Linked DNA regions of Caballeronia sp. TF1N1. The protein of the gene in region 1 interacts with the protein of each later gene in a pairwise test. Links are inferred from orthologs where the notes say so. Each region holds a gene or a part of one and is shown in the gene's direction. Other genes may lie near its edges. The genes, in order: dnaE and dnaQ.

Region 1 (4,422 bases):
GCGCGCGGCCGAGTTCGGGCTTGATCGCGGGCTTCTTCATGGTGATGATCTCGCGCTTGAGTTTCACCAGCATGCGGCGAAACGGTTGCTTTGCGGAGAGGCTTTCCTTGAATTGCAGATCGGCGAAGCGGTCGCCGAAGAGCGCGTCGCTCCGAATGTAATCGATGAACTCGCGCACCTCCGCGACCGGCCCCGCGATGAAGAGGTTGATGCCCTCCGGCGCGAGCAGAATCGTTCCCTTCAGGCCAAGCGCGCTGCAGCGTTCGGTGACGAGCGGGCGCCACGCGGCGCTGTCGTCGATGGAAACGAATTTGTAGGCGGAGAGGTTCAGAATGCTCATGATCGGATAACGGGGCAAAGCCGGTAAAAAGGGCGGCAAAAAGCGGATGCTGGGACGCCGCGCAACTCCGTATTATCCCGCAAATGGCGCAGGTCTTTTCGCAGGCGCGGGCCGCCGCGTTCGCGCCGTTTGCGCCAGCGCAATTTCGAGAATCGCCGAGGGCTTGTCCGTTCGGCTAACGCGCGCCCCTTAGCCGTTTTCGCGATGGGCCGCATGTACAATATCGTCATGTCAGATCCCCGCTTCGTTCATCTTCGCGTCCACTCCGAGTTCTCGATTGCCGACGGCATCGTGCGGCTGGACGACGTCGTCAAATCCGCCGCGAAAGACGGTCAGGGCGCACTCGCGCTGACTGATCTCGCCAACGCGTTCGGCCTCGTGCGCTTCTACAAGGAAGCGCGCAGCAAGGGCATCAAACCCATTGCCGGCTGCGATGTCTGGATCACCAATCCCGCCGATCGCGACAAGCCTTCGCGGCTGATCCTGCTCGTGCGCGACAAGACCGGCTATCTCAACCTGTGCGAACTGTTGAGCCGCGCGTGGCTGACGAATCAATATCGCGGGCGCGCGGAAGTGCTCGTCGAATGGCTCGAAGAAGGGCTGGCTGAAGGTCTGCTCGCCATTTCCGGCGCGCAGCAGGGCGACATCGGCATGGCGTTCGCGGCGGGCAACGCGGCAAGCGCGCAACGCAACGCCGAACGCTGGTCGGCGCTCTTTCCGAACGCGTTCTACATCGAACTGCAGCGCGCCGGTCAGCCGGGCGAACAGGCTTATTTTCAGGAGGCCGTCGCGCTCGCCGCAAAGCTCGGGCTGCCTGTGGTCGCCACGCATCCGCTGCAATTCATGACGCCCGACGACTACACCGCGCACGAAGCGCGCGTGTGCATTTCGGAAGGCGATATCCTCGCCAATCCGCGTCGTCAGAAGCGCTTCACGACCGAGCAGTATTTCCGCACGCAAGACGAAATGTGCGCGCTTTTCGCGGATATTCCTTCCGCGCTTGCCAACACGGTTCAAATTGCGAAGCGCTGTAATCTCACGCTCGAACTCGGCAAGCCCAAGCTGCCGCTTTTCCCCACGCCGGACGGCCTCACGCTCGACGACTACCTCGTGCAGTTGTCGAAGGAAGGCCTCGAGGTGCGGCTCGCGCAGCTTTATCCCGATGAAGCCGAACGCGAGGCACAGCGCGAGACTTATTACGCGCGGCTCGAATTCGAGTGCGGCACGATCATCAAGATGGGCTTTCCGGGCTACTTCCTGATCGTCGCCGACTTCATCATGTGGGCGAAGAACAATGGCGTGCCGGTGGGTCCCGGCCGCGGTTCGGGCGCGGGCTCGCTCGTCGCTTATGCGCTCGGCATTACCGATCTCGACCCGCTGCGCTACAACCTGCTGTTCGAACGCTTCCTGAATCCCGAACGCGTGTCGATGCCCGACTTCGACATCGACTTCTGTCAGGAAGGGCGCGACCGCGTCATTCAGTACGTGAAGCAGAAATATGGCGCGGACGCGGTTTCGCAGATCGCCACCTTCGGCACCATGGCGGCGAAGGCGGCGGTGCGCGACATCGGCCGCGTACTCGATCTCGGCTACATGTTCACCGACGGCGTCGCCAAGCTCATCCCGTTCAAGCCGGGCAAGCACGTGACCATCGCGGACGCGATGAAGGAAGAGCCGACCTTGCAGGAGCGCTTCGACAACGAAGACGAAGTGCATCAATTGCTCGAACTTGCGCAGCGCGTGGAAGGGCTCACGCGTAACGTCGGCATGCACGCGGGCGGCGTGCTGATCGCGCCGGGCAAGCTCACCGATTTCTGTCCGCTCTACACGCAGGGCGAAGACGGCGGCGTGGTCAGTCAGTACGACAAGGACGACGTGGAAGCCGTCGGTCTGGTCAAGTTCGACTTTTTGGGCCTGACTACGCTCACCATCCTGGACTGGGCCGAGCGCTATATTCGCCGGCTCGATCCCTCGAAGAAAGACTGGAATCTCTCGCAGGTTCCGCTCGACGACCCGGCTTCGTTTTCGATCCTCAAGAAAGCGAATACCGTCGCCGTGTTCCAGCTGGAAAGCCGCGGCATGCAGGGCATGCTGAAGGACGCGCAGCCGGACCGCTTCGAGGACATCATCGCGCTGGTGGCGCTGTATCGTCCGGGCCCGATGGACCTGATTCCGAGCTTCTGCGCGCGTAAGCACGGGCGCGAGATCGTCGAGTATCCGGACCCGCGCGTCGAGCCCGTCCTGAAGGAGACCTACGGCATCATGGTCTATCAGGAGCAGGTGATGCAGATGGCGCAGATCATCGGCGGCTATTCGCTCGGCGGCGCGGACTTGCTGCGTCGCGCGATGGGCAAGAAGAAGCCCGAAGAGATGGCCGTGCATCGCGAGTTGTTCCGCGAAGGCGCGGCGAAGAACGGTCTCACCGCGCAGAAGGCGGACGACACCTTCGACCTCATGGAGAAATTCGCGGGCTACGGCTTCAACAAGTCGCACGCGGCGGCTTACGCGTTGCTCGCTTATCACACGGCGTGGCTGAAGGCGCACCATCCGGCGGAATTCATGGCGGCCAATATGTCGCTCGCCATGGACGACACCGACAAGGTCAAGATTCTCTTCGAGGACTGCATCGGCAATGGCATGGCCGTGCTGCCGCCGAACATCAATCAGTCGGCGTATCGCTTCGAACCGGTCGCCGAAGCGGACGGCAAGCGCTCGAAGACCATTCGCTACGGTCTGGGCGCGGTGAAGGGCAGCGGCCAGAACGCAATCGAGGAAATCCTGCGTGCGCGTGAAGACGGGCCGTTTGCGGATCTCTTCGACTTCTGCGAGCGGATCGACCGGCGCGTCGTGAATCGCCGCACGGTCGAAGCGCTGATCCGCGCGGGCGCGTTCGACTGCCTGCACGAGAACCGCGCGCAACTGCTGGCCTCCGTGCCGCTCGCCATGGAAGCCGCCGATCAGGCCGCCGCCAACGCCATGCAAGGCGGTCTCTTCGACATGGGCGACGCGCCGCTCGAAAAGCATCGGCTCGTCGATGAACCCATGTGGTCCGACAAGAAGCGCTTGCAGGAAGAAAAAACCGCGCTCGGTTTCTATCTGTCGGGCCATCTCTTCGACGCCTACAAAGGTGAAGTGCGCCGCTTCGTGCGGCAGAAAATCGGCGAACTGAAGGAAGGGCGCGACAAGCTCGTCGCGGGCGTGATCTCGACCACGCGCACGCAAATGACCCAGCGCGGCAAGATGCTGATCGTCAATCTCGACGACGGCACCGGCCAGTGCGAAGTCACCGTGTTCAACGAGCAGTTCGAAGCCAACAAGGCGCTCTTCAAGGAAGACGAGTTGCTCGTGGTGCAAGGTCAGGCGCGTAACGACGCCTTCACCGGCGGCATTCGCTTTACCGTCGATACCGCGATGGACCTCGAACGCGCGCGCAGCCGCTACGCGCAGTCGGTAAAGGTCGAGATGAACGGCAACGCGGATTCCTTGCGTCTGCGCCGCGTGCTCGAAGCGCATGCGGCGGGTGCGGAAGCGCCGGCGGCCGTGGCGCCGGCCGCGCGCGAGAACGGCAGGCAGCGCCAGTCCGCACCCATCCCGAACGGCTTGAACGTGAGCATCGTTTATCGCAGCGAGCATGCGGAAGGCGAAGTGCGGCTCGGCGATGCCTGGCGCGTCAAGCCCACCGACGAACTCATCACCGCGCTGCGCGGCGAGTTCGCGGGCAGCGCAATCGAAATCGTCTACTGATGCGCATCGGTATCTCGGCGAACGCGCTCAAACTGAGCGGCGGGCTCGAACGCTACGCCATGGACCTGGTGCGCGGTCTTGCCGCCGCCGGCTTCGAGGGTCGCCAAAAGCCCACGTTCTTTGCCCGCAAGATCGACTCGTCGTTGCCGGAGAGCAAGCTCGTCGAGGCGCATCGCATCAAGGTGTCGTTTCTGCCGGGCAAGCTGCGCGACGTGTATTTTTCGTGGGCGCTCAAGCGCGCGCGCAATAAGGCCAGGGTCGACGTGCTGATCGGCTGCAATCGCGTGGAAGGCTCGGAGATTGCCATCTGCGGAGGCACGCATATCGGCTTTCTGCGC
Region 2 (3,133 bases), 1.0 Mb from region 1 along the record:
GAGCGCGCCCTACACGATGCCGCAAGCGGCCTCGCGCAGCGTGAGTCCGTTGCCTGCCGCGAGCGCGCCGGAAGGCCGCGCCACGGTCTGGTGCGATTTGCTCGACTTGCCTTTCGAAGCGCAGAGCGTCGATTTGCTCGTGCTGCCGCATACGCTCGAATTTTCGCGCGATCCGCACAGGCTTCTGCGTGAAGCCGAGCGCGTGCTCGTGCCTGAAGGCCAGCTCATTATCCTTGGCTTCAACTCCTTGAGTCTGTGGGGCGCGCGCCAGTCGTTCGGCAAGGTCACGGGACGGCCGTTCGTGCCGGCGGCGCACGAGATGATCGCGTTCACGCGCATCAAGGACTGGATCAAATTGCTTGGATTCGACCTTGAACGCGGACGCTTCGGCTGCTATCGTCCCCCGCTCGTCACGGACAAGTGGCTGCAACGCTATCAATTCATGGAGCCCGCCGGCGACCGCTGGTGGCCCATCTTCGGCGCGGCGTACATGATCACGGCGGTGAAACGCGTGCGCGGCATGCGGCTCATCGGCCCGCGCAAATTGAAGAAACCCGCGCTCGCGCCTGGCCTTGCACCAGTCGCCGCACCGCACACTCGCAACGAGCATTGATGACTGACGAATCCGCATCGACGAACGCATCGAACAAAATCATCGACATTTACACGGACGGCGCGTGCAAGGGCAATCCGGGCCCCGGCGGCTGGGGCGCCCTGCTCCGCTTCGGCTCGCTCGAAAAGGAACTGTTCGGCGGCGAAGCCGCGACCACCAACAACCGCATGGAACTGATGGCGGTGATCGCCGCGCTCGAAGCCTTGAAGCGGCCCTGTCAGGCCGTGATCCACACCGACTCGCAATACGTGCAGAAAGGCATCAGCGAATGGATTCACGGCTGGAAGAAGAAGAACTGGATGACGGCAGCGAAGACGCCCGTCAAGAACGCCGATTTGTGGAAGCGGCTGGATGCCCTCGTCGCGCAACATCAGATTGAATGGCGCTGGGTCAAGGGGCACGCCGGGCATCCCGAAAACGAACGCGCCGATGCGCTCGCCAATCGCGGCGTGAGCTCGCTCGCCGATAGCTGAAACATGCACGAACCAACGACACACATCTCATGCGCCAACTGATACTGGACACCGAAACCACCGGCCTGAACGCTCGCACGGGCGACCGGATCATCGAAATCGGCTGCGTCGAACTGGTCAATCGCAGGCTTACCGGTAACAACCTGCATTTGTACGTGAACCCCGAACGTGACAGCGACCCGGGCGCGCTCGCGGTGCACGGCCTGACGACGGAGTTCCTGCGCGACAAGCCGAAGTTCACTGAGATTGCCGCGCAGTTGCGCGACTTCATTAGCGGCGCGGAGTTGATCATTCATAACGCGCCGTTCGACGTCGGCTTTCTCGACATGGAGTTCGCGCTACTCGGCTTGCCGAAAGTGTCGACGATGTGCGCCGGCGTGATCGACTCGCTCGCGCAAGCGAAGCAGATATTCCCCGGCAAACGGAACTCGCTCGACGCGCTCTGCGACCGCTTCGGCATCAGCAACGCGCACCGCACGCTGCATGGCGCGTTGCTCGACTCGGAGTTGCTCGCGGAAGTCTATTTGGCGATGACGCGCGGTCAGGAAAGCCTCGTCATCGACATGCTCGGCGACCAGCCCGCGCAAGGCACGACAGGCACACAGCGTATCGCGCTCGACGACCTCGATCTCACGGTCATCGCGGCAAGCGCGGACGAGCTCGCGGCGCATGAAGCCGTGCTCTCCGACCTCGACCGAGCGATCAAAGGCACGAGTGTGTGGCGCACGGAACCCGCGCCCGCGGAAAGCGATACGCTCGCCGCCTGATTTTTTCGAATTTGTTCAAAGAAGAGCTTTACGAATCGAGAACGTCCTGACATAATCTCAATCTCTTCGGGTGGTTAGCTCAGCGGTAGAGCACTGCCTTCACACGGCAGGGGTCACTGGTTCGATCCCAGTACTACCCACCACGACAGAGGCAAGCAGTTGCAGTCTGAACTGAATGCCATAAAAAACGGCGCCTTCGGGCGCCGTTTTTTTTCGTCCGCGCGCTTCGCCAGCCGAAGCTAAGACGCCCACACGCCGCGCGCCATTCCGCTTGCGGCAATCACCATCACGATCACCAGCGCCGCTTCCAGATCGCTCATCCACGCGAAGCGCCGGGCGCGCGTGAGATCGATCGGTCCGCCCTGCGCGAGCGTCACGCGCCAGCGAATCAACGCGAGCATCGGTGAAACTTCGATCAGCAAGATCAGCACGAGCGCGGTCATCTTCAGATGAAAAAGCGGCTCGTGCAAATAGTACGAGCCGCCTTTCTCGAAGCCGCCAAACGCGCGCATCAGCCCGGTGACGATCAGCACAATTGCAGTGATGCCCCACACGGAATCGGAGCGGAACACATCGCGCAGACGCACATCGTTCGCCTGCACCGACTGCGCGACATCGAGCCGCCGCAAGGCGCGCGCTCGCGCGAGCACGGCGCCCAAGGCGAAACCGAAACCAAGCAAGTGAAGCGCAGCGAGCAACCAGCGTATCAGCATCCTTTCCTCCATCGAAAACGAGAAGCAAATTCTGCGTTGCCGGCGACCTCGTCAGACTTGCCGCAAGGTCGTGTCGAGTGCGCGCGCCGCGTTGCGGTCACCGACGCTCGCCAACGGCGCGCGAAATACCGTCTTGCGATTGTGCCCCGCCGCTGCCGGCGAATCCCACAACAACTCGACCTTCGGACGGCGCGCGAACCAACTCTTCCTGAGGGTGCCATTGCGATGGATCGTCGATGCCGGCGCGGCCGGTTCCGTCGACGGCGCAAGAATCGAGATTTGCGCGGCTTCGTCGGCGACGGGCGCGGGCCACTTCACCGACAATTCCCGCGCATCGTACTGACCGAGCTTGCGGCTTTCCGCCCAGACCATTGCGGTGCGCGTGACGGGATCGAGCGAGATTGCAAAGCGGCCGATGGCAAAGCGCCGCGCCGCGATATTGGTACGCCAGAGCGCACGCGGACGGCATATCCACATCACGACTGCGTAGAGCGCCGGGCCGACCGCGAGCCAGCCGTTGGTCTCGGCGAGCGTGTGTACGAAACGGCGCCAGCCCGAAGCCCAGAC

The links.
Region 2: the proteins of dnaE (region 1) and dnaQ interact in binary tests that used the Escherichia coli proteins (3 or more experiments, as listed by UniProt). The link is inferred for Caballeronia sp. TF1N1 from one-to-one orthologs.

The regions. Positions count from the first base shown.
Region 1 is NZ_CP084626.1:995,939-1,000,360, forward strand. What follows is about bases 175-4,284. They hold dnaE (DNA polymerase III subunit alpha), read left to right. Parts: upstream 175-553; coding sequence 554-4,084; downstream 4,085-4,284. Other genes in these bases: LDZ28_RS04580 (sulfurtransferase), read right to left, coding at 175-340; LDZ28_RS04590 (glycosyltransferase family 4 protein), read left to right, coding at 4,084-4,284. Also shown: more of LDZ28_RS04580, read right to left, coding at 1-174; more of LDZ28_RS04590, read left to right, coding at 4,285-4,422. UniProt on the Escherichia coli protein: DNA polymerase III is a complex, multichain enzyme responsible for most of the replicative synthesis in bacteria. This DNA polymerase also exhibits 3' to 5' exonuclease activity. The alpha chain is the DNA polymerase catalytic subunit.
Region 2 is NZ_CP084626.1:2,028,732-2,031,864, forward strand. The notes cover bases 164-2,984. They hold dnaQ (DNA polymerase III subunit epsilon), read left to right. Parts: upstream 164-1,115; coding sequence 1,116-1,853; downstream 1,854-2,984. Other genes in these bases: LDZ28_RS09385 (class I SAM-dependent methyltransferase), read left to right, coding at 164-613; rnhA (ribonuclease HI), read left to right, coding at 613-1,086; LDZ28_RS09405 (DUF2214 family protein), read right to left, coding at 2,093-2,566; LDZ28_RS09410 (hypothetical protein), read right to left, coding at 2,618-2,984. Outside these bases: more of LDZ28_RS09385, read left to right, coding at 1-163; more of LDZ28_RS09410, read right to left, coding at 2,985-3,133. UniProt on the Escherichia coli protein: DNA polymerase III is a complex, multichain enzyme responsible for most of the replicative synthesis in bacteria. The epsilon subunit contain the editing function and is a proofreading 3'-5' exonuclease.